4 regions of the Actinoallomurus sp. CA-150999 genome follow, and region 2 is predicted to be linked to each of the others. Evidence: riboswitches for the same ligand, from Rfam matches in the RefSeq annotation. Region 2 holds a riboswitch; each other region holds the start of a gene.
What was found. Region 2 has a riboswitch for cyclic di-AMP ahead of ACQP2O_RS15240 (NlpC/P60 family protein). Riboswitches for the same ligand answer to the same signal wherever they lie in the genome.
Positions count from the first base shown of each region.

Region 1: another riboswitch for cyclic di-AMP. It lies ahead of ACQP2O_RS37775 (CHAP domain-containing protein); the one in region 2 lies ahead of ACQP2O_RS15240 (NlpC/P60 family protein).
Region 3: another riboswitch for cyclic di-AMP. It lies ahead of ACQP2O_RS37845 (CHAP domain-containing protein); the one in region 2 lies ahead of ACQP2O_RS15240 (NlpC/P60 family protein).
Region 4: another riboswitch for cyclic di-AMP. It lies ahead of ACQP2O_RS36675 (NlpC/P60 family protein); the one in region 2 lies ahead of ACQP2O_RS15240 (NlpC/P60 family protein).

Region 1 covers NZ_CP192063.1:8,166,653-8,171,747, forward strand. Annotated here, with positions in the region: gene ACQP2O_RS37765 (phosphoadenylyl-sulfate reductase) at 1-251, shown strand, start outside; gene ACQP2O_RS37770 (sirohydrochlorin chelatase) at 233-994, shown strand; cyclic di-AMP (ydaO/yuaA leader) riboswitch at 1,443-1,587, shown strand; cyclic di-AMP (ydaO/yuaA leader) riboswitch at 1,693-1,834, shown strand; gene ACQP2O_RS37775 (CHAP domain-containing protein) at 1,847-2,611, shown strand; gene ACQP2O_RS37780 (hypothetical protein) at 2,764-3,366, shown strand; gene ACQP2O_RS37785 (TetR/AcrR family transcriptional regulator) at 3,627-4,481, shown strand; gene ACQP2O_RS37790 (acyl-CoA dehydrogenase family protein) at 4,468-5,095, shown strand, end outside.
Region 2 covers NZ_CP192063.1:3,202,335-3,207,429, reverse strand. Annotated here, with positions in the region: gene ACQP2O_RS15245 (NlpC/P60 family protein) at 1-909, opposite strand, end outside; gene ACQP2O_RS15240 (NlpC/P60 family protein) at 944-1,951, opposite strand; cyclic di-AMP (ydaO/yuaA leader) riboswitch at 2,009-2,140, opposite strand; gene ACQP2O_RS15235 (hypothetical protein) at 2,326-2,517, opposite strand; gene ACQP2O_RS15230 (NYN domain-containing protein) at 2,596-3,840, opposite strand; gene ACQP2O_RS15225 (DEDD exonuclease domain-containing protein) at 4,110-5,095, shown strand, end outside.
Region 3 covers NZ_CP192063.1:8,182,531-8,187,625, reverse strand. Annotated here, with positions in the region: gene ACQP2O_RS37860 (ABC transporter substrate-binding protein) at 1-968, opposite strand, end outside; gene ACQP2O_RS37855 (ThuA domain-containing protein) at 1,397-2,086, shown strand; gene ACQP2O_RS37850 (hypothetical protein) at 2,247-2,405, opposite strand; cyclic di-AMP (ydaO/yuaA leader) riboswitch at 2,918-3,062, shown strand; gene ACQP2O_RS37845 (CHAP domain-containing protein) at 3,062-4,078, shown strand; gene ACQP2O_RS37840 (hypothetical protein) at 4,347-5,095, shown strand, end outside.
Region 4 covers NZ_CP192063.1:7,932,858-7,937,952, forward strand. Annotated here, with positions in the region: gene ACQP2O_RS36670 (CHAP domain-containing protein) at 1-680, shown strand, start outside; cyclic di-AMP (ydaO/yuaA leader) riboswitch at 897-1,075, shown strand; gene ACQP2O_RS36675 (NlpC/P60 family protein) at 1,080-2,267, shown strand; gene ACQP2O_RS36680 (class II 3-deoxy-7-phosphoheptulonate synthase) at 2,298-3,629, opposite strand; gene ACQP2O_RS36685 (tetratricopeptide repeat protein) at 3,815-5,095, shown strand, end outside.

The DNA.
Region 1 (5,095 bases), 5.0 Mb from region 2:
GGCGCGGCTCGCGCGTGGTCGAGTGGAACGCCGCGCGCGGGAAGGTCAAGGTCAACCCCCTCGCCCGCTGGACCCAGGCCCAGCTCCACGACTACATCGAGGAGCACGGCATCCTGGTGAACCCGCTGCAGTACGACGGGTACCCGTCGATCGGCTGCGAGCCCTGCACCAAGCAGGTCGCGCCCGGCGAGGACCCGCGCAGCGGACGCTGGGCCGGCACCGGAAAGACCGAATGCGGCATCAACCTCTGAGCACCTTCGCGATCCCTCTGGTCGCGGTGGCCCACGGGAGCCGGGATCCGCGTGCGGCGGCGACGATCGAGGAACTTCTCGATCTTGTTCGCCGTTCATCGGGGGTGCGGGTCGTGACCTCGTATCTCGACCACGCTCCCCCGGCCCCGGGGCAGGCGCTCGGTGGTCTCGTCGGAGAGGGGGCCGACGAGGCCGTCGTGCTCCCTCTGCTGCTCACCGCCGCGTATCACAGCAAGACCGATATCCCGGGGGCGCTTCGCGACATCCGCAGCGCCCACCCCCGGCTGACTCTGCACTATGGGGCGACGCTGGGCCCGCATCCGCTGATGACGACGGCCCTGGAGCGGCGGCTCGCCGAGGTCGGCGTCCGCCCCGACCCGGACACCGCTCTGGTGCTCGCCGCCGCCGGTTCCAGCGATCCGGCGGCGAACGCGACGATCGGCCGGCTGGCGCGCGCCTGGCGCGGCTGGCACTCCGTCGTCCCCGCGTACGCCTCCGCGGCCCGTCCCGCCCCTGCCGAGGCCGTACGTATGCTGTACGACGCGGGCGCGCCGCGAGTCGCGGTGGCGTCCTACTTCCTGGCCCCGGGCTACTTCGCGGACAAGGTCCGTGAGGAGTCCCTGGAGACCGGAGCGGTGGCGGTCTCACCCGTGCTGGGCGCCGCGCCGGAGGTGGCGGAGATCACGTCGCAGCGCTATCGCGAGAGCCTGACGCGTGGCGAGCGCGTAGCGGCGGCGGGCTGACGCCTTCCCGGCGCTCCGGCGCCGTCCGGCGAGCCTCCCGCCGGGCCCGTGGTCACCCATCGTGACGGGGCCCGGAATACCCTGTGTCACGCGACTGTTGGGATATCTGACGATTCCACAGTGCTTTGCGGCCGTTCATGATTGTTTCGGCCGGAACGTAATGTGGATCACAAGACGCACCAGATCGATCTTTATAGCGATCTTTGTAGTGCCGATCATGTGACTAATATTCGATGGCCATATTTGGCACGTCGGTATTTGTCTGATATGTTCCTCTAACACCGGCGACGCTCCCCATGCGCCGCCCGAACATCCGCCGGCGCGGCCGGCCCACCAGCGCAGATGGCGCGGCGCGAAGACGCGTGCGAGGGCCTCCGTACAGAGCCGAGACGGTTCATATCCAAAATCGTGCCACTCCCGCTGAGTACCCATTGATCCATTTAGAGCGGGAGCAGCAACGTCGAGTCCGTGAAGATCACGGAGCCGGGGACCCATCAGAAGTCCCGGGGTGAATCGGCACATCCCCTGTGCCGTAGGGCCGACTTCCACGCCCGAACCCGTCAGCTAACCCGGTAGGCGTACTGGAAGTAAGGAGTAGAACCTTGTCCGCTAGTCCGCCCTGATCTGAATACCGGCCGTCACCGCTACCCCTAGCCGATGACGGCAGACGTGTCTCTTTGTTCGAGCCGCCCGCATGAGCGGGCGACCCGCTGAATCCGCACCTCGCGGAGCCGGGGACCCACCAGAAGTCCCGGGGTGAATCGGCACATCCCCTGTGTCGTAGGGCAGCTTCCACGCCCGAACCCGTCAGCTAACCCGGTAAGCGGCATGGAAGCCGAAGGAGTACCCCCCGTGTCCCCTCGACACGCCAAACCCCGCTTTACCTTTGATCGCAAGACTCTCGCCGGCGTCATCGCCGGCACCGCCACCGCCGGCGTGGCCGCGATCACCGTGGCCGCCGCAGGGCCGGCGCTGTCCGCGCAGATCCCCGGTGCGTCCCGCGCCGTGGCGCACCACGTCGCCCAGATACCTAATCCCAGTATGGGTAAGGCGATCGAGGCCGGTTCCCTGGCCGACGCCCCGCACGTCAAGGTGCGCGCCCTCGCCGAGCCGAAGAAGCAGGTGCAGAAGAAGCTGCCCTCGGCCACGGACGTTCTGAAGCTCGCCGTCTCCCAGGTCGGCACGACCGAGAACGCCGCCGGCGGCAGCAAGTTCAACCAGTGGTTCATGGGCACCCCGTACGCCGCGCGCGGCGTGGCGCAGAACGGCGGGGCCATCAGCGACTACGCCAACGCCTCGTGGTGCGACATGTTCGTCTCCTGGGTCGGCGACCAGCTGGGCGTCAAGGGGATGGGCGCCGACGCGTTCACCCCGGACCACGCCAAGTGGTTCATCTCGCAGGGCCGCTGGGGCAACACTCCCAAGCCCGGAGCCGTCGTCTTCTTCTCCTGGAACGGCAGCGGTGTCGACGGCATCGACCACGTCGGCCTGGTCATCAAGGACAACCACGACGGCACCATCCAGACCGTCGAGGGCAACACGGACGACGCCGTGAAGGTCCGGACCCGGAACACCTCCTCTGTCGTGGGTTACGGCTACCCGGAGTACCCCCAGTAGTCGCCCGTGCCGGCGCGTGCCGCGTCGCCGCCGAGCAACGCGGCACGCGCTGGCCTTCCCTTCCCGGGCGGTCCCACGAATCCCCCTGGCATCGCCTCGGGATGCCCCCAATCCCGCATGCCCCCGTTCCCCATGCCCCCGAAAGGAATTCCATGATCAGGTTCTCGACGAAGGCCATTGCCACCGCGGCCGCCGGCGTCACCCTGGCCGGCGCCGGCGTGACCACCGCCCTCGCCTACGGAACCGCCTCGGAGTCGGCATCCTCGGCGCAGAGCGCCCCCGCGCCGTCCGCCGCGCAGGCGTCCAAGCAGGCACCGCAGACCGAGCAGCGCGTCGCCACGGAGAACAAGGACCGGCTGTTCGTGAGCGTCAAGAAGGACCCCAAGAAGGAAAAGGCTGCCCTGCCCGGCGGCGTCTCGACCGCGACGTCCTTCTGGGACCCGTCGACGGCCTCCGGCAAGCCGATGTCGTTCCACACGCTCGCCAGCCCGTACTGGCCGCTCGGCACCAAGGTGAAGGTCACCTACAACGGTAAGAGCGAGATCGGCATCGTGGAGGACTTCGGCCCGGCCGAGTGGGCCGTCGCGCAGCACAACCCGCCGGCGCTCATCGACCTGTCGGAGAAGATGATGCAGCAGCTCACCGGCACCGCATCGAACTCGATCACGGTCAAGTTCCAGGTGCTGGAACTGGGCAAGGGCGGCGTGTACCGCCACTCGGGCACCGGCTACGACACGGCCACCGGCAAGGCGTAACCGCCCCTCTCGACACCGGCCGGCGTCACCCGCTCCCCCCCTCGCCTGCCGGTCCCGGACGGCGTGGGATCCCCTCACCTGAGGTGATCCCGCGCCGTTCCGTCGTTCCCGACGACCCTGCCCCACCGACGGCTTCGTCCTTCCCGACGGCCTGCCCCACCGACGGCTCGGCCGTTCCCGACGGCCTGCCCCACCGACGGCTCCATCGTTCCTGACGGCCACCCTTGCGGGGAAGGAATGAACTGAGGTTCAATTCTTGCGTGCCGTACCGCCGTACGCCCCGTGTCGAGGCCCGGCTCAGCGCCTCCCGGGACCGCATCCGCGCCGCCGCGCTGGCGGTCGTCGCCGAGCACGGCTACGCCGGCTGCTCGATCGCGGCCGTCGCCCGGCGAGCGGGGGTCGCGACCGGCAGCGTCTACCGCCACTTCCCGGCAAAGGCCGACCTGGTCGCGGAGGTCTTCCGGGTGGCCTCCCAACGTGAGGTCGACGCGTTCGCGCGCGCCGCGTCCCTGGAGGGCTCGGCGGCGGAGGGCATCGCGGCGGTGATCGAGACGTTCGCGGGCCGGGCCCTGCGGGCCCCGCGGATGGCGTACGCGCTCCTCGCCGAGCCGGCGGATCCCGCCGTCGACGCCGAGCGCCTGGTCTTCCGCCGAGCGTACGCCGCCGTCCTCGCCGGGCTCATCGGCCGCGGCATCGCCGCCGGCGAGCTCCCCGAGCAGAACGTCGAGGTCAGCGCCGCGGCGCTCGTCGGGGCCATCGGCGAGGCCCTCGTCGGCCCCCTCGCGGTCGGCGCCGACCGTTCCGCCGAGCCGTATGCGGCCGGCGACGCGAACGTACGGCCGCATGCCGCCGACGGCGCGGACGCACGGACGCATGCCGCCGACGGCGCGGACGCACGGACGCATCGCGCCGGCCGTTCCGCCGAGCCGCCTACGGTCGGCGACGCGGACGCACGGACGCGTGCCGCCCGCCGCACGGACGCACCGGCGCATGCCAGCGGCCACGCCGGCGCACCCGCGAATGCCGGCGGCGACGCGGACGCGCAGGTCGGCCTGATCGCCCATCTCATCACCTTCGCCCAGCGCAGCATCGGAGCGGTCGATGACGACACATGAGGTCTTCAACCAGGTCCCCCCGCTCGTCGGCCATGACGTGGCCGACGACCCCGCCCTCCTGGACGGGCTCTTCCGCGAAGGCGGCGGCTGGGCGGCCGAGGCCGTCCACGAGCTCGGCCGGCTGGGGGGCACGGAGCAGGCGCGCGAGTGGGGCCGTCTCGCCAACGAGCACCCGCCGGTGCTGCGCACCCACGACCGGTACGGCCATCGCGTCGACGAGGTCGAGTTCCACCCCGCCTGGCACGAGCTCATGCGCGTCGCGGTGGGCCACGGCCTGCACGCCCGGGCGTGGACCGAACGATCCGGGGCGCACGTCGCCCGCGCCGCGAAGTTCTACGTCTGGCGGGTGGACGCGGGGCACGGCTGTCCCATCTCGATGACCTACGCCGCCGTACCGGCGCTGCGCCACGCGCCCGAGCTGGCCCGGCAGTACGAACCGCTGCTGACGTCCGGGACGTACGACTTCGGCCTGCGGCCGCCGGCGGAGAAGCAGGGCATCCTCGCCGGCATGTCGATGACGGAGAAGCAGGGCGGCTCCGACGTCCGGGCCAACACGACGCGGGCCGTGCCCCGGCCCGACGGCACGTACCTGCTGACCGGCCACAAGTGGTTCA
Region 2 (5,095 bases):
GACGTCGCCGGTGTGCGGGGCGTGGAGGAACTTGCCGTTGCCGACGTAGATCCCCATGTGCCCGAGGTCGTGGAAGAAGACCAGGTCGCCGGGCTGCAGGTCCGCCTTGGACACCCGCTTGCTGGCGTCGTACTGGTCCGGCACCCAGTGGTTGAGCTTGATACCGACCTTGGCGAACGCCACCATCGTGATCCCGGAGCAGTCCCAGACGTTCGGGCCCGCGCCGCCGAAGACGTACGACTTGCCGAGCTGGGCGCAGGCGAACTTCAGGACGATCTCCGCCTTGCCCGTGGCCAGGATCGAGCAGTTCTCCGTGGAACTGCCCGGGTCGATGTTGCCGCCGAGCTTGTGGATCAGCGCCAGCTGCTTCCTGACGGCCGCGTCGGCCTGCGACTTCTGCTGCTCGAGCTGGGTCTTCTTCGACTTGAGCTGCTGAGCCGCCTGTACGCGCAGCGCCTGCTCGCGCTCGAGCCGCTGGGCGGAGGCGAGGTACTGCTGGAACTCCGCCGTGCGGTTGTGCGCGATCTGCGTGAACGCCGACATCTGCGACAGCACGGCGTCCGGGTCCTTCGAGCCGAGCAGCTGGGGGATCGAGCCGTTGTCCCCGGTCTTGTACGCGTCGACGGCCAGCTGGGCGACCCGCAGCCGCAGCGCCTGGAACGTCTTGCGCTCCGCCTGCACCGACTTGGAGAGGGCGTTGACCCGCCCCTGGGCGGCCTTGTAGTCCGCCTTCGTCTTGTTGTACTGGTTGCCCAGCTGGTCGACCTGGTCGTTGAGCTTCGCGAGCGACTTCTTCGCCGCGCTCAGCGAGTTGCCCGGGTCGGCGTGCGCCGGAACGGCGGGCAGGGACAGCCCGGCGACGGCGATGAACCCGGCGGTCGTCACGGACCAGCGCGCGGTTCTGGACATGATCGTACGCTCCTTGGCCATGGTGATCGTGTCCTTAGAGCGCGCCCGCGCCGACGTAGTGCGAGCTGTACCAGGGGTTGCTCAGGCTGTCGATCTTCACGTACGACCCGGTGTGCGGCGAGTGGATGAACTTGCCGCCGCCGACGTAGATGCCGACGTGCCCGAGATTGTCGAAGAACACCAGGTCGCCGGGCGACAGGTTGGCCCGCGAGACCCGGCTGGTCGCGTTGTACTGGTCGGGGACGACGCGCGGGATGCTCACCCCGGCCTCCGCGTAAGCCTTCATCGTGAAACCGGAGCAGTCGTAGCGCGGGCCGTTGCCGCCGTAGAGGTACGGGGTTCCGCACTTGCTGTAGGCCCACACCAGCACGGTGCGCGCCTTGCCGGTCGCCGACCCCGTGTAGCCGCCGCCACAGTTGCTCGGCATCGGACCGCTGTCGTCACCGCTGCCGGTGCCGGCCGCAGGGCCCAGCTTCTTGATCAGGGCCTTCTGCTGCGCGATCGTCTTCTCGATGTTCTTCTTCTGGACGAGAGCGGCGTTCTTCTTCTGCGCCAGATCGGTCGCGGCCTGCTTGGCCTGCGACTCCTGCCGCTGCAGCAGCTGCGCGACGTTCAGGAACTGGGTGAGCTCGGTGGAGCGGTTCTTCGACACCTGCGCGAACGCCGACATCTGGTCGAGGACGGCCTGCGGGTCCTTGGCCGACACCAGAGTGGGGATGTCCGCGTCGTTCGAACCGCTCTTGTACGCCGACGCGGCCATCTGCGCGACGCGGACCCTCAGGTCCGCCCAGGACTGCCGCTGCTGCTTGACCGAGGCGTTCAGCGCCTTGAGTCGCTTGTCGGCCGCCTGCCACTGGGACTTGGCCTTGTTGTAGACGTTGTCCTGCTGGTCGGCCTGTGAGTTCAGCTTGGTCAGCTTGGCCTTCGCCTCGCTCAGCGTCTGCTTCGGCTTCGCCTCCGCCGTGCCGGCGGGCAAAACCAGGGCCGCTGAGGCGGCGATGCACAGGGTGGCCAGGAGGCGACCGCCGATGCCGCCGCTCACCGACCATCCGACGGCTGAGTCGTCGGCACTGCGCTGTGTTGCCACGATTGCGGCACGCCCCTCTCCCACTGACCGCCTACCGGGTTAGCTGACGGATTCGGGCGTGGAAGGCGCCCTACGGAGCGTGTGGCGCTCCGATTCACCCCGGAAACCTGGTTCCCCGGCTCGTCGTGCCGGTGAGAGGCTGGGGCCCGAACTGCGGGCGACCTCACCGAACGTGACGACTCGGCGGTGGCCGTCGCCGTCGCCTGGGGGGCGACGAACCAGCGAACGGCTCAGCGCGTGAGACTAGTCAAGTCTCACGCTGGTAACAACCGCTTCTCCTGGAATTCCAGCAATTCATATCATTCACGCAACAGTGTGCGCGCGAATCGTCACGATGCGCGGTCGACGGAGATCGTCATCCGCAGGGGCGGGACGAGCCCCTCGGCGGCGAGAACTCGCAGCGCCCGACGTTCCAGCGGCCCGATCTCGAGGCCGGACGCCGGGATCAGCGGCATGGCGGAAACGACGCAATCGTCGCAGCCGACGTTGCGTACCTCACACTTCTCACAGTCGATGAGCACGAATTCCTCCTCGTGTCTTCGTCATGACGAGACGTTAAGAGGCCCCACCGACAAAAGTGCCGGGCGCGGTTTCGGCCGTCAGGTGCGGCCGAGGCGGCGCAGGAGGAGGGACGAGGGGGCCGGCCGGGCGTCGGCCCGCCGGGCGGAGTCGCAGACCTCCTGGTCGGAGGAGATGACCACGACGGCGCGCCCGCTGGGCTCCGCGCGTACGAGCTGGGCGATGAGCTCGTCGGCGGTCTGGCCCGGCGCGCTGAACAGCACGCGCACGCCGCGGGGCGCCTGGACGGCGACCGGGGCGTTCAGCTCCGCGCCGTCGAACACGCACGTCACCTCCGCCTTGGTCTGGGCGTGCAGCACGCCCAGGCCCGACACCAGGCGGGTCCGCTGGTCGGCCAGTGGCAGGTCGCCGTAGCCGGTCTTGGTGACGTTGTATCCGTCGACGATGAGGTGGACCTGCGGGAGGGTGAGCAGCTGGTCGAGGAGTGCGGGGTCGCTGTCGGCGAGGGCGCGGCCGGGCAGCGTGCGGTGCCCGGGGCGGGTCGGCGTGATGCCCCCGACGCTGTCGGCGGGCCGGGTGATGCCGGGGGGCAGCGCGATCTCGTCGCGGAGGCCCTTGGCGGCGTCGGTGAGGGCGTCCAGGAGGACCCGCAGCCGGGCCTCGTCGACGTTGCGGCCCTCCCGGGCGGCGCGCCGGGCGTTCTCCGCGGACGACTCGGCGTGGGACAGGCGGTTGCGCAGCCGGCGCAGCTCGGCCTCGGCGGTGGCCGCCGCGACCGACGCGGCGGTGCGCTCCTCGCCGAGACGGCTATCGAGGTCCTCCGCGCGCGCGTGCTCGCGTTTGGCCTTGCCCCGTGCCTCGTGCAGGCGTTTGCGGAGCTCGGCGTTCTCGCCGCGGAGGTCGCGCAGCTCCGAGCGGAGCCGGTCGGTCTCCTCGGAGCGGGTGGCCTTCGCGGCGGCGATCTGCTCGCGCAGCTCGGCCACCTGCCGGATGACCTTTGCCTCCTCGGCCGCCGTCGCCGACTGCTCGAGATCGCGGCGCGCGGTGTCCACCCGCTCGGTCCAGCCTGCCGGGCGGAGCAGGTAGGCGAGGGCGGCGACGGTGACGGGGTCGGCGGCCGGCGGCACCGTCCCCGCCAGGATCGCCTCGCCCAGCACGGGCTCGCTCTCCCGTACGACGTCGGCGACGCGCTCGCGGAAGGTGTCGTCGTCCTCGAGCTGGGTGGCGATCAGGGTGGCGGCGAGCCGGGCGCGGCGGCGCGGCTCGAAGCGGGCGACGCGCCGGAGCGGTGGGGGGATCTCGTCGGGCCGGAGCGCGCCGATCACGTCGGCCGCGGCCTCGACGACGCGCTGCCGGACCGCTTCGGGGAGCGGCTGATCGAGGTGTTCGCCCGGGCCGGTGTCGATGATCTACTCCTCACGAGTCGAGCGGATGGGGCTGGTGCGGGACGCGTGCACCGGGCTCCGTGTCGCCGTCGCTGCCCAGCGTAGACGCCTTGGCGACCTTCGGTCCGCAATCCCCTCGACGAATACCCCGCAGTATCCGGCACCGGTCCGGCGCGGGGTTTGTCGGTCGCCGCGCGTACGGTGCCGCCATGGCCTCCGTCGGTCCTGCCGTGCAGGGCACCCTCGATGACCTCGGCACCCCGTTGGCCGGCGTCACCTTCGTCGTCGTCGACCTCGAGACCACCGGGGGCTCGGCCAAGGAGGACGCGGTCACCGAGATCGGCGCGGTCAAGGTGTGCGGCGGCGAGGTCGTCGGCGAGTTCGCCACGCTGGTGGACCCGGGGATGCCGATCCCCCCGTTCATCTCGGTGATCACCGGCATCACGCAGCAGATGGTGGTGGCCGCTCCCCCGATCGGCGAGGTCCTGCCCTCGTTCCTGGAGTTCGCCAGGGGCGCCGTGCTGGTCGCGCACAACGCGCCGTTCGACATCGGCTTCCTGAAGGCCGCCTGCGCCGCGCAGGAGCGGCCCTGGCCGGCGCCGGCGGTCGTGGACACCGCCGACCTCGCACGCCGCCTCCTCACCCGCGACGAGGTCCCCAACTGCAAGCTCGCCACCCTCTCCCGCTTCTTCCGGACCGCCGTCGAGCCCTGCCACCGCGCGCTCAGAGACGCGCAGGCCACCGTCGACGTCCTGCACGGGCTGCTGGAGCGCGCCGGCGCGTTCGGCGTCGACACCCTGGAGGAGCTGACCGGGTTCACCCGCGCGCCGACGCCCGAGCAGCGCAGCAAGCGCCACCTGGCCGACGGCGTGCCCGCCGCGCCCGGCGTCTACCTCTTCGAGGACGCCCGCGGCGAGGTGCTGTACGTCGGCAAGAGCGGCCGGCTGCGCAGCCGCGTCACCTCGTACTTCACCGCGTCGGAGACCCGCCGCCACGTCCGCGAGATGATCGGGATCGCCGACCGGGTCCGGACCATCGTGTGCGCCAGCCCGCTCGAGGCGGAGGTCCGCGAGCTCCGGCTCATCGCGGCGCACAAGCCGCGCTACAACCGGCGGTCGCGCCACCCGGAGCGGGCGGTCTGGCTGAAGCTCACCGCCGAGGCGTTCTCCCGGCTGTCGATCGTCCGGGAGGTGCG
Region 3 (5,095 bases), 5.0 Mb from region 2:
AGCGCCGCCTGCGCGGCCTGCTCGCGGTACTTGCACTGTGAGGTGACGACGTTCAGCCCGCCGCTCTTGTTCGTCCCGGCCGGGGTACGGGGTGCCTCGCCCTTGAAGGTGGGCCAGGGCGCGAGCGCCCACTGTCCCAGGGACTTGGTGAAGTTCTTCACCATGCCGGCCATCTGCCAGGTGGAGATCTGGCGGGTGACCGTTCCGCCGTTGTCGTAGTTGCGCTGGACGGCGGCGTAGTCGGCGAAGGACAGGCTGGAGTTGAGGTCGTCGTCGATGATCTGCTGGATCACCGCGGCCGCCTTGAGCGTGGCGGGGTCCTGGAAGTTCACCTTCCACTTGTCGCCGTCGATGCTGTACCAGTGCGCACCCGCCTGCATCGCGAGGGTCTCCAGCGTGCTGGGGTCCTCGCCGGCGTAGTTGGTGATCTTGATGCCGTGGCTCTTCAGCACCTTGCCGGCCGAGATGACGTCGTCCCAGGTGGCCGGTGGTTTGAGGCCGTACTTCTTGAAGACGTCGGTGCGGTAGATGGTGAAGGCGGGGGAGGAGCTGGTGGCGACGCCGTACACCTTGCCCTGGACGAGGGTCCCGGAGTAGGCGCCCGGGTTGAACTGCGCCTTGTGCGGGGCGATCCACTTGCTGATGTCGGCCAGCATGCCCTGCGAGACGTAGGTCGTGACGAACTCGGCGGTGCTCTGCATCAGGCAGGGCGCGTTGCCGGCTTTATACGCGTTGGTGAGCTGCTGCGGGGCCGTGGAGTCCGTGATCTTCGTGTACTTGATCTGAACGTCCTTGTGACCGGCGTTGAAGGCCTTCACGGCGGCCTCCTGGCCTTGGTCCCAGCCCCAGTAGGTCAGGGTGGCCGGGCCGCCGGACGCCTTCGACCCGGACGAGCCGCAGGCCGTGAGCAGGCCGCCGACGGCGAAGGCCGCCACGGCCGCGGTGAGACGCCTCGTGGTCCGGTTCATCGGGCTGCTCCTTGTTTCACGCGGGATCCTTGCGGGTTCGGGACGGCCGACATGGCCGGGGCGTGTTCGGTTCTCGGCGCTGAGCGCGGGGACGCCGGCGCCGGCGACGGCGGGGGCGGCTCGGCTGATGACGGGGACTGTGGATAGGGATAGAAAACGATTGCTGTCGAATGTAGGGACCAGCCACCGATCAGGCAAGAGGGGGCGAGCCAGTTTGTTGCCCGGATTTGTCCGTCATGTTGCCTCTGTAACGACCTCCCTCACCTGCTACGGCCCTCTGGGCAGTGTTAGACCTGCGCGGAATTCCGGCCGTCCCCGGTGGCGGTCGATCGGGAAGGGCGAGGCCTCGCCGGATTGCCCGTCGACACGGGCGCCCCTGCGGCGTACTATGCGATAGAAAACGTTTTCTATCTGTTGTGGAGAGTCCCTTGGGTAGCCGAAGCATCCTCGTCTACACCCGGACGACGGCCTACCGGCACGACTCCATCCCCGCGGGTGTCACGGCTTTCCGCGAGCTGGGCGCGCTGCACCACTTCTCCGCGCATGCCACCGAGGATCCCGCGGCGTTCACCACGGAGCGGCTCGCCGCCTGTGACGCGGTCGTCTTCCTGTCCACGAGTGGGGACGTCCTGGATCCGGCGGGACGGCAGGCGCTGCGGAGGTACGTCGCCGAGGGCGGAGGATTCCTGGGAGTCCACTCGGCCGCCTGCACCGAGTACGACTGGCCCGAGTACGGCGTGCTCCTCGGCGCCCGCTTCAACGGGCATCCGGAGATGCAACCGGGCCTGGTAAGGGTGCTCGACCGGACGCATCCGGCAACCGCCCACCTGCCGGAACACTGGCACCGGACCGATGAGTGGTACGACTTCCGCGACGGGCCCGCACAGGTCCGAGTGCTGGCGACGGTCGACGAGCGCACCTACCGCGGCGGTCACATGGGACCGGACCACCCGCTCGTCTGGTGCCGAGAGTACGGTGCCGGCCGTACCTTCTACACCGCGCTGGGCCACGCCGCGGAGGCCTTCGCGCAGCCGGACTTTCGCGAGCATCTGCTCGGTGCCCTGCGCTGGGCCGCCGACTGGACTCCCGATGACCGCCCTGTGGGTGTGACACCCTGACCGGGGGCGACCGAGCGGCGTGACCAACGGTACGGCCAGGTGCGGAGCACCATGATGTGAATCACATAGGTTTACCTGCGAGCGGATCAGGGTGCGATCACCCCGAAGCCGTCTCGAGGTGATCGCTTTGGTGGGTCACCCGGATGTCACGGTGGCCGCATCACCGGTGGGCGGTTACGAGCAAGGCGGCGGAGTCGAGGAAGACGCCGTCGGGGGTCTCGTAGGTCTTCAGGGCCGAGCGGAGAGCGTCTACCGCCTTGCTCATGGTGATGGCGTCGGCTTGGCCCAGCAGGGCGCGTCCCAGCGGATTGTCGTGCATGTGATATCGCCTGCCAGCACAGGAAGACCAGGCGACCGCCAGGCCGTAGCGCGCGGTGCAGTCCCGACGACGGCTTCGACGCGCCAGACGAGGCCATCCTCACCTTCGATCCGCGTCGGGTATCCGCCGCCCTCGGTGCGTTCGAAGGTCACCATTACGCGCCGCACTGCACCCCGGTTTCGGCATAGAGATGATCGATAGGTATCTCCTACAAGGGTTAGTGGGCATACCTGGGTGAAGCAACCCGGCTCGCGGCCGTGCGGTGCCGTGCTGGCGTCATCGGCGGCCCCGGGTCGGCCTCGTGGCGGGTGTGTCTTCCACGGGGTATCAGGATCATCGATAGGCGCTACCTGGGAAATCGATCATCGTCACGTTATGTGTCCAACCCGGGTGTGATCGGTTAGATGGGCACCTCTGTTCGTGGTGCGTCCGGGGATGACTTGCCGCCCTCATGGCATTACTACTACATTGCGTCGGAGTTGGGCCGCGATCTACCTTCCACCCGGAAGGTACGGCCTGACCCGCCTAATCCCGCGCTGCGGCCGCGACGCGGGAGCCGGGGACCCACGCGTCCTCTGGGGTGAATCCGCGTATGCGGTAGGGCTTCTCCTGGCCCGAACCCGTCAGCTAACCCGGTCGGCGGCGTAGGGAGAGCGATGGATCCGGTAGGGCAGAAGCTGCTGCAGATCGCCAAGAGCCAGCTGGGGTACGCGGAGAAGAGCGGCGGATACACCAAGTACGGAGACTGGTACGGCAAGCACGTCGACAAGGGGTCGTACTACAAGACGGCTCCCTGGTGCGACATGTTCTTGGCCTGGGCCGCCGACAAGGCCGGCGTCGAAGACTGGGCGGGGCAGTTCGCCTCCACTCCTGAGCACGCGCTGTGGTTCCAGAAGCATCACGCGTGGGGGCACAAGCCCGAGCCGGGAGCGATCGTCTTCTTCTCCTTCTCCGGGAGCAAGAGCATCGGCGGCATCGAGCACGTCGGCATCGTCGAGAAGGTCGACGGCCACACGCTGCACACGATCGAGGCCAACCACAACGATCAGCTGCTGCGGGTCACCCGCGACATCGGCCAGGTCGTCGGGTTCGGCTACCCGGCGAAGGTGAAGGTCAAGGGCAAGCAGATCCCGGGCACCGAGCGGAAGGTCGAGAAGACCGAGCAGAAGTACGTGCCCAGGCACTCGGCGCCACCGCCGTCCGTCACGTCCCTCGTCACCGATTCCGACCCGGCGACGAACATCGCCCGCACCTCCCACTCCACTCCCGACCGGCCGTCCCCGCTCATCGAGCAAGGGGCCGCGCTGACCGGACTCTTGGCCGTCGTGGTGTTCGGCACGGCCGCGCTGGCCATCGCCAAGTCCAAGGTCAAGGTGCCGGTGCCGTCGTCCGGCGTGCAGCTTCGTAAGCGGGGGCGGCACCACCGCGTTCCGGTGGAGCTGCCGGCCGATGTCACGGTGACTCACCTCGACGAGGCCGATGCGAGCACCGCCGTCATGCCCGCGCTGACGGCGACGGCAGCGGCGCATGCCGAGGACCGAGAGTTCTGGGGGAAGATCGCTGAGCTCGAAGAGGACGCCGAGCTCGCCTTCTGGGACTCGTTGCACTCGGTTGCGGCCGACACGCGACCGATGGCGGCCTCGTCGAGGTCGGGGACGTCACGCGGCCGTTGAACGCCTTCAGCCGTCTTCACCGTCAGGCATTTCTCCGGGCGGCCGCCGGATGATGACCTCCTCAGCCGATGGCATTCGAGCGGTGCGAGCCCTCGATGGCCGGGTCTCCGTGCGGACTCTTGAGGACCACCGGCGTGCGGGGCGTCTCGTCCGTCGAGAGCTCGAAGACGCCGAACGGTGGCGACGCGAACTTCTCAGGCGGCCTGCCGGCACATCGGACCACATACGCGTCGCCGCGAGCCGGTTGCTCTGCGTCTGGAACGCCTACGTGCTGCAAACGATCGGCGAGCACCTGCTCGACGCGGTGCAGCCGTACGACGACGGCGAGGTTCAAGGGGAGGCGGCGACCCGGATCCTCGCATCGTTCGGGCAGGTCGAGCGCTGGCTGTTCCAGGCGCGTCGAATAGCGATCGATCCGACGTATCGGATCGAGAACCATGTTGATCTGCCTGCGGAACCACCGCCATGGCATGAGGGCGGGACCACCGCTCCGCTCCTGACGGCCACAGTGACGGCCACGCGGGCGATCCACGCGCGGGGTATCGTCGCCCTGGCCGACGACGCACACGCATCACATGGCCGATCTGAAGATCTCCTAGAGCTGAGGCGGATGCTCGCGCGCGCCATGGACGCGATCGGGTGTGCGGAGCGATCGCCTTCCGGAAGCGATGGGCTGACCCTGCTCACGCCGCCGGACATCCACCTGCGTTACGCGGTCCGGACGCTGTACACCTTCGGTCAGCTCCTGGCGATGCCACAGCTCCTCGACGGCCGGGACACGACGAGGGCGGTCTCACTGGTCGCCCATGTGCCGGCGGAGATCGACCGCTGGTGTCTGACGGATCCCCACCAGCGCGACGACCTGCGGGCGCTTCCGCCGGCGCGCGCCGCGCTCGAGAGGATGTGGGCCGCCGACACATGCCCGATGGCGACGGCCCGTATCCAGGCCCAGATCGAGGCTGCGTTGCGGACGGGAGCGATCGACTTCGCGGTCGACCGGACCGGGGAACGACTGGG
Region 4 (5,095 bases), 4.7 Mb from region 2:
AGCACGTCGGCATCGTCGAGCGCGTCGACGGCCACACGCTGCACACGATCGAGGCCAACCACAACAACGCGCTGCTGCGCGCCACCCGGGACATCAGCCAGGTCGTCGGGTTCGGCTACCCCTCCAAGGTGAAGGTGAAGGCCGCCCCCGTAACCGCCCAGCAGACGGCGCAGAACGACCAGAAGTACGCTCCTAAGCACGCCGCCCCCACGCCCGCGGTCAAGGAGATCGGCCAGGACGCCCCGGCGCTGGGCGACACGCGCACGATCGCGTCGCACGACCCGGCGCCCGCGCCGACCTCCCTGCCGGACCAGCAGGCCGCCCTCACCGGGCTGCTCGCCGTCGTCCTGTTCGGCACGGTGGCCCTGGCCGTCGGCAAGTCGAAGGTGAAGGTGCCCGTCGCGGCGCCGAACGTCCGGGTCCGCAAGCGCGGCAAGCACCACCGCACGCCGGTCGAGCTGCCCGCCGAGGTCAGCGTGGCCGATCTGGACGCCGCCGACGCCGGCACCATGGTCATGCCCATCCTGTCCGCCGAGGCCGCCGCGCTGGCCGAGGACAAGGAGTTCTGGGGCAAGATCTCGGAGCTGGAGGAGGACGTCGAGCTGGCGTTCTGGAACACCCTGCACGCGGCGGTGGTCCAGAACAGCTCCGAGGCCGAGGCCGAGTCCGTCCTCTCCTGAGCGAGCACGTCCGAACGTCACGCCGGTCCCCGTTTCCTCCCGATCCGGAGGGGCGGGGACCGCGTGCGTCTAGGCGCAAAGGACCAGCCCCCGCATCACCCAGAGTGACCATCCTCCGATCCCCCGGGCCATCTCCGCATGTTCTCGTTGGTCGCCCCGTCACTATCCGTTAATCTCCAGCGAGTCGTCACCGGCCGAGAGACGGCCGGACCGCCGAATCGCCCGTCGCGTCAGCCGACGCAACGGGGAACCGGGGACCCACTCGCGAAGCCACGGGGCACCTCCCGCCTTCGCATCCGGGGTGAATCCGCGCCCGTCGCCGACGGTGCGCGGTAGGGCTTCTCTTCCGTCCGAACCCGTCAGCTAACCCGGTAGGCGGCCTGAGGAGAGGAGCACTGGATGGCGTCATCGCACCCTGCGGACAGCCGCGATCCCCATCATCCCGGGAAGGGCACGGCCCGCCGTACGGCCGTCGTGACCCTCACACACGACCCGCAGAGGGCCGCCGGCCGTCACACGGCCGCAGTGGCCTCCACGCAGGACCCGCGCCGCCCCTCGAAGGCCACGGCCCGCCGTACGGCCGCAGTGGCCTTCGCACCGGACCCGCGCCGCCTCCCGAAGGGCGCGGGCTGCCGTACGGCCGCTGCGGCCTTGGCCCTCGTCGTCGCCGGGTTCGCGTCGCCCGCGATGGCGGACACCGCCCGGCCCGGCTCCCGCATCGACGCGCTCCGCCAGCGCGCCGACCAGCTGAACAACCAGCTGGAGCAGCTGACCGAGCAGTACAACGGCCTCAAGGTACGCCTGGAGCAGGCCCAGCGGGCGGCCGTCGTCGCCGGCCAGACCTCGGCCCGGGCCGCGCAGGCGCTCAAGGCCATCCAGCACAAGGTCGGCCGGTTCGTCGCGATGCGCTACATGAGCGGCAGCAACGACGACACCCCCGCCCTTCTCGCCGCCTCCGACCCGCGCGCCGTCCTCGACCGGGCCGCGACCCTGCACTACTTCACGCAGCAGGACGACACCCAGATCCGGCAGCTGACCCAGGCCATCCAGAACGCCCAGTGGACCGGCCAGGACGCCCGGGAGCGCGCCGCGCAGGCGGCCCGGCTCAGGGTCCAGCTCGCCCAGCAGCGCGCGGCCATCAAGCACGACCTGGAGAAGGTCCGCAAGCCGCTGCTGCGCGACGCCGTCGAGCGCGCCGGCAAGGGCGAGAAGGTGCCCCCCATCCCCGGCGGCCCCGGCAAGGCGGTCGGTGCCGTACGGGCCGCGCTGTCGCAGCTCGGCGTGCCGTACGTCTGGGGCGGCGCGGCACCCGGCCGGGGATTCGACTGCTCCGGCCTGACCATGTGGGCCTACAAGCAGGTCGGCGTCAACCTGCCGCACTACGGCGGCGACCAGTGGAACGCCGGCGTCCACGTCTCCCGGGACCAGCTCGAGCCCGGCGACCTGGTGTTCTTCTACTCCGATATCCACCACATGGGGATGTACATCGGCGACGGGAAATTCATCCACGCGCCGCACACCGGCGACCACGTCCGCGTCGCGGACCTGTCGACCCGCCCGTTCGCCGGCGCCGTCCGCGTCGTGTGACGGCCGCCGGCCCCGGACGGGTCGCTCGCGCTACTTTCCGGTGCGGTACATCTCGGCGACCATGAACGCGAGGTCGAGCGCCTGGCCGCGGTTGAGCCGGGGGTCGCAGGCGGTCTCGTACCGCTGGTGGAGGTCGTCCTCGACGATGTCGTGGCCGCCGCCGACGCACTCGGTGACGTCGTCGCCGGTGAACTCGATGTGCACGCCGCCCGGGTGGGTGCCGAGCGCCCGGTGCACCTCGAAGAAGCCGGCGACCTCATCCATCACGTCGTCGAACCGGCGGGTCTTGTACCCGCTCTCCGCCTCGAAGGTGTTGCCGTGCATCGGGTCGCAGATCCAGGCGACCTGGGCGCCGCTCGCCGTGACCTTCTCCACCAGGGCGGGGAGGTGGTCGCGGATCCGCCCGGCGCCCATGCGGGTGACGAACGTGAGCCGTCCGGGCTCCCGGTCGGGGTCGAGCAGGTCGATGAGCGCGAGGGCGTCCTCGGCGGTCGTGGTCGGCCCGAGCTTCACGCCGATGGGGTTGCGGATGTGGCGCATGAAGTCCACGTGCGCGCCGTCGAGCTGCCGGGTGCGCTCGCCGATCCACAGGAAGTGCGCGGAGACGTCGTACGGCAGGCCGGACCGTGAGTCGATGCGGGTCAGGGCGCGCTCGTAGTCCAGCAGGAGCGCCTCGTGGCTGGAGTAGACCTCGACCCGGTGGAACTCCTCCGGGTCCGCTCCGCAGGCGTGCATGAACGCCAGGGCCCGGTCGATCTCCCCGGCCAGTCGTTCGTACCGCTGGCCGGCCGGGCTCTCGGCGACGAAGTCGTGGTTCCAGGCGTGGACCTGGCGCAGGTCGGCGTAGCCGCCCTGGGTGAAGGCGCGGGTGAGGTTCAGCGTCACGGCCGCGGCGTGGTAGGCGCGCAGGAGGCGCTCCGGGTTCGGCACCCGGGCCTCCGGGGTGAAGTCGAACCCGTTGACCATGTCGCCCCGGTAGGCGGGCAGCTCGACGCCGTCGCGCACCTCGGACGGCTTCGACCGCGGCTTGGCGAACTGGCCCGCCATCCGGCCGATCTTGACGACCGGGACGCTCCCGGCGTAGGTCAGCACGACGGCCATCTGCAGCAGGGTCTTCAGCTTGTTGCGCACGTCGTCGGCGGTCGCGCCGGAGAACGTCTCGGCGCAGTCGCCGCCCTGCAGCACGAACGCCTCACCGCGTGCCACGGCGGCCAGGTGCGCCTTGAGCTGGTCACACTCGCCCGCGAACACCAGCGGCGGGAGCTTGGACAGCTGGCCCGCGACGTCGCGGACGCGGGCGGGGTCGGGCCAGTCGGGCTGCTGCGCGGCCGGAAGATCGCGCCATGAATCGAGGAGGTCCACGAGACCCAAGGGTATCGAGCGGGCGACAAGCCCGGGTCATACAACCTGCGTATTCCCCCCTGCTTCGTCCATCTCTCCCCCACTTTGACGAGCTCGGTGTCCCGCGACCGCCGCGTCGGCCGGCACGAAACTCTGCGATGATGGGCCGATCCCGCAGATCGCCGACGACGCATGAGGTTCTGACAATGAGCACGAACAGCCGCGCCTATGACATCTGGCTCCGCAAGCCGGAGGAGGCCCAGCAGCTCCTCGAGCAGAAGCGAGCGGATCTCGACGGTGACGGTCTGTCCCTGCTGTCCTGGCTTGTCCTCACCAACGAGCGTGACGACCGGAAGGCCGAGCAGATCGCCGGCCAGGCCGTCGCGGCCGGCGGCGACACGCGGTTCGCGACGGCGGCGCTGGCCGAGGTCTACAAGTGGCGTGGCGACTACGGCCGGGCCGCGCAGATCGTCCGGCAGGCGCGTGAGAAGTACCCGACGATCCCGTGGTACGCCCTGACGCTGGCCGACGTCCTCAAGGACGGCGGGTGGATCGACGACGCCGAGACGATCCTCGAGTCGGTGGTCAACGACTCCCAGTTGCGGCGGCACGCGCTCAAGCGCCTGTCGAAGTGGGCGGTCGACCGCGGTGACAAGCCGCGTGCGCTGAAGTACCAGACGGAGCTGATCGCGCTCGCCCCCGACTACCTGGTGTACGCCTCGGACTACACCCTTCTCGCGTCGCTCCGGCTGGAGGCCGGCGACCCGGCGGGCGCCCGCGACATCCTGCAGCGCGGCGCGTCGATCTACGCGCGCAACCAGCAGATCCGGCAGATGCTGCATCAGCACTTCGGCGAGATGCCGCCCGAGAAGGCGCCGAACATCCCGCCGGTCGACGAGCGCGCGGTCGGCGCCCGCCGCGTCCCGATCAAGACGAAGATGATCACGCTGCGCACCGGCATCCTCCCGATCATCCAGGAGGCCACGCAGGGCATGCTGCAGCCGGACGACATCCTCGCGCTGTCGGAGAGCCCGGCGTCGGCCGGCCAGGGCCGCATGATCCCGCTGGAGCTGATCACGCCGGAGGGCATGGCCAAGCAGCTGAGCAAGTTCGTCGGCAAGATCGGCCCGCTGCACAGCCCGGCCGGCATGCAGGGCGCGATCCTCGAGGCGGGCCGGACGAAGGTCATCCTCGGCGCCGCCGCGGGTGCGGCCGGCAAGCTCGTGGGCAAGCGCGGCTGGTTCTACCGCGTCGCGGGCCCCGGCGCGGCGATGATCGACGACGTGGCGGCGGCGCTTCCGCCGCACGACCACCACCTGCTGTTCGGCCCGGGCCGCCCGGACAAGCTGTCGGAGGACCTGTCCGCGGCGCTCGGCTGCCACGTCTGCGTCGTCGACGCCAACCACCTCACCGGCGCATGGGTCGTCGGGGCGTCCAAGGGCGTCGACCGCAAGTGGGTCGAGAACGTCCTGTCCGACAACCCGGCC